3 regions of the Brenneria tiliae genome follow, and region 3 is predicted to be linked to each of the others. Evidence: predicted binding sites of a transcription regulator. Region 3 holds the regulator's gene; each other region holds the start of a gene.
The links. Region 3 encodes LexA, which represses DNA repair genes until DNA is damaged. Its sites were predicted from a motif close to TNCTGTATGTACATACAGNA; they were not measured.
Positions count from the first base shown of each region.

Region 1: a site for LexA is predicted at 1,901-1,920, ahead of dinB (DNA polymerase IV). Genes of this name have one in related genera too.
Region 2: a site for LexA is predicted at 1,593-1,612, ahead of MFP24_RS21735 (DNA translocase FtsK 4TM domain-containing protein). Genes of this name have one in related genera too.

Region 1 covers NZ_JAKPCB010000083.1:50,496-53,776, forward strand. The annotation lists gene MFP24_RS01610 (N-acetylmuramidase family protein) at 1-134, shown strand, start outside; gene MFP24_RS01615 (hypothetical protein) at 134-730, shown strand; gene dinB (DNA polymerase IV) at 827-1,885, opposite strand; gene MFP24_RS01625 (class I SAM-dependent methyltransferase) at 2,036-2,806, shown strand; gene dpaA (peptidoglycan meso-diaminopimelic acid protein amidase) at 3,066-3,281, shown strand, end outside.
Region 2 covers NZ_JAKPCB010000103.1:187,861-191,141, forward strand. The annotation lists gene trxB (thioredoxin-disulfide reductase) at 1-534, opposite strand, end outside; gene lrp (leucine-responsive transcriptional regulator Lrp) at 1,062-1,556, shown strand; gene MFP24_RS21735 (DNA translocase FtsK 4TM domain-containing protein) at 1,671-3,281, shown strand, end outside.
Region 3 covers NZ_JAKPCB010000098.1:264,116-267,396, forward strand. The annotation lists gene MFP24_RS13735 (pirin family protein) at 1-513, shown strand, start outside; gene zur (zinc uptake transcriptional repressor Zur) at 623-1,132, shown strand; gene MFP24_RS13745 (DUF3861 family protein) at 1,195-1,473, opposite strand; gene lexA (transcriptional repressor LexA) at 1,675-2,283, opposite strand; gene dpiA (two-component response regulator DpiA) at 2,418-3,107, opposite strand; gene dpiB (sensor histidine kinase DpiB) at 3,104-3,281, opposite strand, start outside.

The DNA of each region.
Region 1 (3,281 bases), on a different contig from region 3:
GCAATGCGGCACTGCTTTCCGCCATGCAGAGGAAGGATTTCCAATCTATGGCATACAATTATAACGGCAAAGATTATGGCGATTATGATATCCGCATGCAGAGGGTATATGACAGACTCTCCGGGAAAAAATAATGAAAAGATTAATGATTACATCAGCCGCGATGCTGGCTCTATATTGCACAAACGCGTTAGCTAAGCCACTGCTCTCAGGTGTTTATGAAAATTTATTTCTGGCAGTGTCGCCGCTAGGAGCTATTACGGGTTACTACCACGAAGAGATGGGGGAAGGAACGACTCGTAGCTGCGAATTTGCACTGACAGGACAGGCATCGAAAGATGGCTATTCAGAGATTATTTCCTGGTCTGACGCCATTCGGCCTGGCACTCTGAAGACTAGTCAAGATGGCATAACACTTACCGTTCCACAAGGTCAACAACATGCCGGCTGCATCAATGTAATGATGCCGCAAATTGACTCTGGTTTGGATTTAGAGAAAAATTTCGACACGCATTGGATACAGTTAGTACAAATCACCGACAACAAAGCCATCCTGCATATTGAGCCGAAAGAGACAGCGAATCCCCACGGCTACGTGGTAAAAAATGACGTTGTAGGTATCATTACCCAACAATCGGGATGGAGTCTGGTGGAATATATATCCGATGAAAGAAAAAGTACGCGGGGTTGGATTGAAGATAAACAGTTCAAAACACTGACACCACCTTAGGATCTTTTATCGTTGAAGGGGACATATAGCGGATACCATGCAATGTCCCCTCGCCACGCTCTCCCTAATAACGGGCTTTTTCAATGGCCTGGAGGTTCACTCCCAATTCAACACCAGCTGACGCTCAATCTGCGGGTCGAGCAGGGTGACGTGTAGCCCCACCAGCCGTACGCCGCGCTTATCGCGCCTCTCCCGCCAGGTTTGCTGCGCCAGCGTGAGTAAATCCTGCTTATTCAGCACCGGCCATACGTGTTCCTGCGTGGTCTGGCGGAAATCATCAAACTTCAGCTTTACCCCCTGCCGCGCGATATGCAGATCCGGCTTGACCCGTTTTAAGCGTAATTCAAGCTCCTGATAGAGCTGCTCGATTAAACCGGCGCACTCATGCCAGTGATGAATATCCTGCGCCAGCGTTTTTTCAACGCCGACGGATTTACGCAGCCGGTCAGGCGATACGGGCCGCTCGTCAATACCGTGGCTGCGCTCCCACAGGACGCGGCCGAATTTACCGAAATGCTTTAATAGCTCGGCCAGCGAGTAATGGCGCACATCGGCGCAGGTCAGCATGCCCTTCTCTTCCAGCCGCTTCGCCGTGACTTTGCCGACGCCGGGGATCTTCGCCAGCGGCAGCTGCAATATAAATGCATCCATCCGATCCGGCGGGATAACGAACTGGCCGTTAGGTTTGTTCAGCTCGGAGGCAACCTTGGCGAGAAATTTGATGGGGGCGACCCCGGCGGAGGCCGTCAGATCCAGCTCGGCGGCAATAGCCTGGCGGATCTCCTCCGCCATCAGCGTCGCGGACCCATTGCAATAAGGGCTGTCGGTGACATCCAGGTAGGCTTCATCCAGAGAAAGCGGTTCAATCAGCGAGGTATAGCGGGCGAAGATGTCACGGATCTGGCGGGAAGCCGCCTTATACACCTCCATCCGCCCGGAGAGCAATGTCAGCTGCGGGCACAGGCGCAGAGCGGTTGCCGTCGCCATCGCGCTATGAATGCCATAGCGGCGGGCCGGATAATTGGCGGTGCTGATCACCCCACGGCGATCGGCGCTGCCGCCAATGGCCAGCGGGATATCGCGCAGGCGCGGGTTATCACGCATCTCAATTGCCGCGTAGAAGCAATCCATATCAACATGAATAATTTTGCGCATGCCCACCCCCAACAATACTGTATAAATATACACTGACAAATCTGTGCAAACAAGTTGCGCAAGATTGCTTTATAGTGGCTTGGCGGCCGGGGAAAGCGTTTCCGGCCTCCTTCATAACGAATAAGTTCCCCGTTTTAATAGAGAGCGATGATGGAAAAGAAATCGGATCACAGCGGCAGCGTCGAACGCCAGTTCGGCTCACAGGCGCAAAACTATCTGACCAGTGCGGTCCATGCGCAGGGCAAAGATTTGCAACGGCTGTCCACGCTATTGGCTCCCTTCCCCAATGCCAGCGTTATCGATCTGGGCTGCGGCGCGGGACACGCCAGTTTCGTCGCCGCGCAGGCGGTCGCCGACGTGGTGGCTTACGATCTTTCCGCAGCAATGCTGGAGGTTGTCGGCCAGACCGCGCGACAAAAAGGGCTGACGAATATCCGTACCCGGCAGGGCGTCGCCGAGTCGCTGCCGTTCGACGACGCCAGCGCCGATATCATTATCAGCCGTTATTCCGCCCACCACTGGCATGATGTAGGCCAGGCGCTGCGTGAAGCCAGGCGGGTACTGAAGCCCGGCGGACAGGTCATCATGATGGATGTGGTGTCTCCGGGCCATCCGCTGCTGGACACCTATTTACAGACCGTGGAAAAGCTGCGCGATACCTCGCACGTGCGTGACTATTCTCCCGGCGAATGGCTGAGCATGTTTACCGAGGCGGGATTTATCGTGCGCCATGTCGCCAGCGACCGTCTGACGCTGGAGTTCAGCAGTTGGATTGCGCGGATGCGTACGCCCGAACATTTCACGGTCGCCATCCGGGAACTGCAAAAAACGCTGGCCGACGAAGTGGCCCGGCATTTTGAAGTACAGGACGACGGGAGCTTTGTGACGGATATTATGACGATCGAGGCGACCAGAGCCTAAGCGCCGATTAGGCCATTTGCCGCAGCGCGGCAGGGAAAAAAACGGACGGCGGGAGGCGCGGTTTGCATAAATCCGCCGTCCGGTAAAAAAATCGCCCGGTTATTACGCCGCGCCGTTATCAAGAAAATAACTTTTTACCAATTTTGATCTTTGCTTAAAATTAAGGCGATGATAATGTGACAGCGCTAAAGGCAGAGGTATACGGGACGATAATTGTTTTACCGTATGTAGCGCTTCTATTTATTTATCAGGATCCACAATGCAAAAAATCGCGCTGTCGTTTGCGATGTTGTTTTTCTTGCCGTCTCTTGCTGTTGCCAGCGCCGCCAGTGAACCCGCGCCGCTAACGCCGATAAAAAAAGAATTAAAACAGCAATTATTGGGCTCGCCGATCTATATCCAGATATTTAAGGAAGAGCGGCTATTAGAGCTCTACGCCAAAGTAGGAAATGAATATCGCCTATTGGAACATTAT
Region 2 (3,281 bases), on a different contig from region 3:
GCGGCGGTGAATCAGATGCACCTCGGCGGCGATGTTGGAGAGATACAGCGCCTCCTCAACGGCGGTATTGCCGCCGCCGACCACGGCGACTTTCTGGTTGCGATAGAAGAAACCGTCGCAGGTGGCGCAGGCGGACACCCCTTTCCCCTTGAAAGCCTCTTCGGAGGGCAGCCCCAGATAGCGCGCGGACGCGCCGGTGGCGATAATCAACGCATCGCAGGTATATTCGTCGCTGTCGCCGAAAAGACGAAACGGGCGGGTTTGCAGATCGACGCGCTGAATATGGTCGAAGACAATCTCGGTATTGAATTTTTCCGCGTGCGCCTGCATGCGCTCCATCAGCAGCGGCCCGGTCAAGCCTTCCGCATCGCCAGGCCAGTTTTCCACTTCGGTGGTGGTGGTCAACTGACCGCCTTTCTCCATCCCGGTAATGAGCACCGGATGTAAATTCGCCCGTGCGGCATAAACCGCAGCCGTGTAGCCAGCCGGGCCAGAGCCCAGAATCAATAACTTATGGTGTTTAACGGTACTCATGAGTTCCTCATTTCACGATGACGGACATATGGGGGTGATTGTAAGGAAATTACCTGAGTAAAAAAAGCGTGTGGCGAAGTTGTTAGCTATTTGTTTAATCGTTAATGTTTATGGCCGCGGTAAGTTGCTGATAGATCAGTCGCATTGATAAGTAAAATGACTGAAAGCGCCTGAGAATCCGCCTCCGGCTTATTTAATCTGGTACTTTCTTCTGATTTTATTTGTTTTGCTTTGACAATCAGCTGTGCTTTTGCGAAAACATCTGGGTAAGAGGAAATTTTTTGTATGTGAATAGTCAAAAGCTCGGTTTTTTATTCGTCGCCTGTCTGGCTGGTTGCGCCACGGATAAATCGTTTTTGCCTGGTGTAACACGTTTACCACCGCGCAGGACGATGACGGATAGCGACGAAAAGAGCGTGATTTTTGCTATGCAATATAGGCAACGGGTGTTCTTTAGGGCGGCTCTGAGACATTGAAGTTGGTCGGAGTGTAGCAGGTTCAGGGAAGAGTGAAGAGAGACAATAATAATGGTAGATACTAAAAAACGGCCAGGAAAAGATCTCGATCGTATCGATCGCAACATCCTGAACGAACTGCAAAAAGACGGTCGTATTTCCAATGTCGAGCTTTCCAAACGGGTGGGATTATCACCAACGCCCTGTCTGGAGCGCGTGCGTCGTCTGGAGCGACAGGGTTTTATTAACGGCTATACCGCGCTGCTCAATCCGCATTATCTGGATGCCTCGCTGCTGGTTTTCGTTGAAATAACGCTGAACCGCGGAGCGCCCGATGTGTTTGAACAGTTTAATTCGGCGGTGCAGAAGCTGGAAGAAATTCAGGAGTGTCATCTGGTTTCCGGCGATTTTGACTACCTGTTGAAAACCCGGGTGCCGGATATGTCCGCCTATCGCAAGCTGCTGGGCGAGACGCTGCTTCGACTGCCGGGGGTGAACGATACCCGCACCTATGTGGTGATGGAAGAAGTGAAACAAAGCAATCGTCTGGTGATTAAAACCCGATAAACCCATGGGTGCAAAACCCGATAAATTCAGCTACACTCCTGTGAATTTATACAGTTTCAGCGCCGGGAACCCTCGGCGTTTTGTCATAAACCTTTACAGGCCCTGGAGAGACGCTTGAGCCAGGAATATACAGAAGATAAAGAAATTACCCTGAGAAAACTCAGCGGTACCCGTCGTTTGCTAGAAGCGATTTTGATCGTGGTGGCGCTTTTTGCCGTTTATCTTGGCGTCGCGGTACTCAGTTTTAGTCCTTCCGATCCCAGTTGGTCGCAAACCGCGTGGCATGAACCCATTCACAACGTCGGCGGGGTGGCGGGAGCCTGGCTGGCGGATACCCTGTTTTTCATTTTCGGCGTGCTGGCCTATGCCATTCCGCCGATTATGCTATGTCTGTGCTGGTCGGCTTTCCGCCATCGCGATAGCCAAAACGCCATCGACTATTTCACCTTTTCGCTGCGCCTGATCGGCACGCTGGCGTTGATTCTGACCTCCTGCGGCCTGGCGGCGTTGAATATCGACGACCTCTACTATTTTGCCTCCGGCGGCGTATTGGGCAGCCTGTTGAGCAGCTCGATGATTCCCCGTTTTAACAGCATGGGCGCCACGCTGATCCTGCTGTGCGTCTGGGCGGCCGGCTTAACGCTGTTTACCGGCTGGTCGTGGTTGACCATTGCCGAAAAAATCGGCGCCGCGGTGCTGGGCTGCCTGACGTTTATGTCCAATCGCTCGCGCAGCGATAGCGCGCCGGAGGCCGACGCCTTTGACGAGCGGCAGCATCCGTCCGTAACGGCCACGGCGGCGAGCGATGATGACGTCCTATTTTCCGCGCCCTCGATAACCGAAGCCGTTGCCAATACCGCTTCGCCAGGGGAGGAGGGCGATCGGCCGCCGTCCGCTCCGGCGACGGCCGGCCGGCCGGCGGTGCCGGAACAGCCCGCCGCCCCGCAGCAAATCGACGCGGCTTCAACGCTCAACCCGCCGCTCTATTCGTTTGAGGTTCCGGATTCCGTCTCCGCACGTGACGGCAACGCCGATGCGTATCATCCCTCCGGCAGCGCCGACATGCCGCCGATCGCCCAACCGCAGGTGGCGCATCCCATCGATCGGCCATCCCACGGCGGACAGTCCGCCACGCCGGAGGCGACCGAGACGGCGTTCAGGGCCAATACGACGTTTACGCCGGCCTTTAGCGCCGACGGCGACGACAATCCGCAGGTAAAACAGGGCGTCGGGCCGGAGTTGCCGCGTCCGAATCCGGTGCGCATTCCCACTCGGCGCGAGCTGGCCTCATACGGCATCAAACTGCCGTCCCAGCGTCTGGCGGAACAGCAGGCCAGGGCTCAGGAGCAGGGCGATACGGCTAACCAGGATATGGCGCCCGGCGACGAGGATATCGCTCAGCAGGAAGCCGCGTTACAGCGGGCGTATCTCGAACAGCAGCGTCAGCGTTACGGGGAAGAGTATCTTGAGCGGGAAGAGGAAGAAAACCAGTTAATACAGGCGCAGCTGGCGAAAGATTTTGCCGCGCAGCAGCAGGCCCGTTACGGCGCGGCGGATGAGCATATTCCGCAGCCGCATCAGCCGGCGCCGGGCCGCGACGTCTTGTCCGATGCGCCGTCGGGCGGCCAGGCGCTCGGTTTTTCTCCCCTGGCCGATCTGGTTGACGACGGCCCTGTCGAACCCTTATTTACCTTATCGGGGGCCGATGCGCCGTCGCCGGATGAT
Region 3 (3,281 bases):
ATCCTCAATATCATTCTTCAGGGCGAGGCGGAGTACCGCGACAGCCAGGGTCACCATATCCAGGCCCAAACGGGCGACGTGCTGCTGCTGGCGACGCAGCCCAACGTCAGCTACAGCGAACATAATACCAGCGCGAACCAACCGCTGACGCGTATGCAGCTGTGGCTGGACGCCTGCCCGACGCGGGAAAACTGCCCGCTGCAGCGGTTGAGGCTGAATAAAACCGCCCTAAGTTTACTGGCCTCGCCGGAGGGGGAGCAAAACAGCCTGCAACTGCGCCAGCAGGTGTGGGTCCATCACCTGGAACTACAGGAAAATGAGCGGCAGAGCATTAAACTGAACGGCAATCAGGCTTATCTCCAGTTGCTGCACGGCTCGGCGGCGGTGAGCGGCAACAGGCATGACGGCGACAGGCTGGGCTGCGGCGATGGCGCGTTTATCCGCCAGGAAAGCGGGTTGACCATTCAGGCCGAGACGCCGCTGCGCGCTTTGCTGATCGATCTGGTGGTTTAAGTTTTCGCTCTCCATCTTTAGCGGCCGGTGAACGTCACTGGTTCTGCCTTTTCTTGCAGCCGTGGTAAGATATCGGCCTGGTTCCTTTATGCGTCAGGGTGATATGGCAATGGATTCAACCAATCAGGACAAACTACTTGCCCAGGCTGAACAGATTTGTCAGCACCGCGGCGTACGTTTGACGCCGCAGCGGCTGGAAGTGTTACGCCTGATGGCGCAGCAGTCCGCTGCGATCAGCGCATACGATCTGCTCGATCTGCTGCGCCTATCCGAGCCGCAGGCCAAACCCCCGACGGTTTACCGCGCGTTGGATTTTCTGCTGGAGCAGGGATTTATTCATCGGGTGGAGTCAAACAACAGCTATGTGCTTTGCCACCATATCGAAGATCATAGCCACACCTCGGCGCTGTTTATCTGCGACCGCTGCGCTCAGGTTACCGAGCGTCAGACGGAAGGGGTGGAGGAAATACTGCGCGGTCTGGCGCAGCAGGCGGGCTTTACCCTGCGCCACAGCGTGATTGAGGCGCACGGACTTTGTGAAGGCTGCCAGGAAGTTGCGGCCTGTAAACAAACGGAGCATTGCGATCACGACCACAGCATTCCCATCAAGAAACGCTAGTTCCGGCAAAGGGTTGCAAGGGCCGATCGGTCCCGTCCGTCATTCACCGCGCCCTTGCTTATTCACTGGCTGTTTTTGATGCTTTTCTTAAAATCGCCGATAAACTCTTTTAGGGCCGGGTGGATTTTTTGAAACATCTCTTCTTTCCTGTTAAGCGTGACTACCTCGCCAAACAGTTTCATGCCGACTAAAAATGGATACAGCTGCTCTTCAGGCAGCGCTGTTTTGCCGTCGCATAAGGAAAGGATTTTGGTTAGATCGTCATGGGAGGTGAACGGAAATGAGACTTCATTATCAGGTTGTTCCGTATCTTTTACGGTAATGATATAGCGTTTTGACATAAGCTGGTTTTCCACTTGGCGCAGGTGTGATTATAAGGTTTATTCCCTGTGATACGATACTGGATCCGGCGGACCGAAATCGATCGTTTTTATCACCACCGCACGTTTCGTCCCGTTTCCAACCCAGCCATATCGCCCCGCAAGCGGAGCGATAATCGATAAGAAACGCCAGGGACTATCGCCTGTGTCAAAGACGTAAAATCAGCTCCAGTCGCCGTTGCGAATAACGCCGACCGCCAGCCCTTCAATAGAGAAATTCTGCTGCCGCAGATCGACGACAATAGGGGAAAACTCTTCGTTTTCAGCCAGAAGATGTACGGTATTACCTTGTTTTTTCAATCGCTTGACCGTGACTTCATCTTCAATCCGTGCCACAACCACCTGCCCGTTACGGACGTCCTGCGTTTTATGCACCGCCAGCAAATCACCATCCATAATACCGATATCTTTCATCGACATTCCGCTCACGCGCAGCAGGAAGTGGGCGCTTGGTTTGAACATGGACGGGTCGACCTGATAGTGGCACTCGATATGCTGCTGAGCCAGCAGCGGCTCACCCGCCGCGACGCGGCCAATCAGCGGAATGCCGGTCTCTTCTTCCATCAGCAGGCGAATACCGCGCGACGCGCCGGATACGATTTCAATGACGCCTTTGCGCGCCAATGCCTTTAAATGCTCCTCGGCGGCATTTGGCGACCGAAATCCCAGCTGCTGGGCAATTTCCGCACGCGTCGGCGGCATACCGGTATGCGCAAGATGATCGCGGATCAGGTCATAAACCTGCTGCTGTCTGGCTGTTAATGCTTTCATTCCGCCCCCTGGTTGTTTATACAGTTTTGCTGTGAGTATATACAGGTAAGGAATAATTGGGAACCGGTAAATCAGTAACTTCATGCCGTCCCGTACGTTAAATCGGTCGCTTTGCCGATTTTTCATCCCGTTTTTCAATCCTCAGAGCGGATTAATCGGTAAATCCGCTGCGGACGCCCCACCTTACCGTAAACAATTTCAGCTTCAATCATCTGCCTGGCGGCACAATACTCCAGATAACGCCGCGCGGTGGTCCGGCTCAATCCAAGCTGCAACGCAACGGTTTCCGCCGTATGGCGAGTTTGCTCACCATGAAACAACGATTGCACTTTATTCAGCGTCAGTTCATCAATGTTGGCAGGTAATTTTTCTTTTGGCTTCCCCCGGGCATAAGCATTGTACATATCATCGATTTGGCTCTGGCTAATGCCATTATGCTGGTTAAACATATCCAGCCGATGCCAAAAACGCTCCAGAGTCTGACTCAGACGCTCATAGGCAATAGGTTTGATGAGATAGTCAAACACCCCACAGCGAATAGCGTCGGCCACCGTATCCATATCACTGTCCGCCGTGATAAGCACAACACCGCCCGCAAAGTGATTCAGGGTCAGTTCATGCAACAGGCTTAGGCCTTGTCCATCGGGTAGAAAATTGTCCAGAAGTATCAAATCGGGGTTAAAACGGTCCACCATCGTCCGGGCCTGGCTCAAATTACCCGCCAGCCATATTTGCCCGCATTCACGATGCTGTCGGATAAACTCCACGTGCATTTCCGCCAATGGCGTTTCATCCTCCACGATTAATATATTTATCTTCGTCATGGGTATCCCTTCGTTTTCGGAATAAATATGGAAAAGAGCGTGCCGCAGGGCGTATTGTTTTCTAAAGTAATGACTCCGCCGCTACGGCCGACGTAGCTGGCAACCAGGTAAAGCCCAATGCCGTGTTCGCCAGCCTCTTCGGTTTTAGTACTCACCCCTTGTTTAAAGATTTTT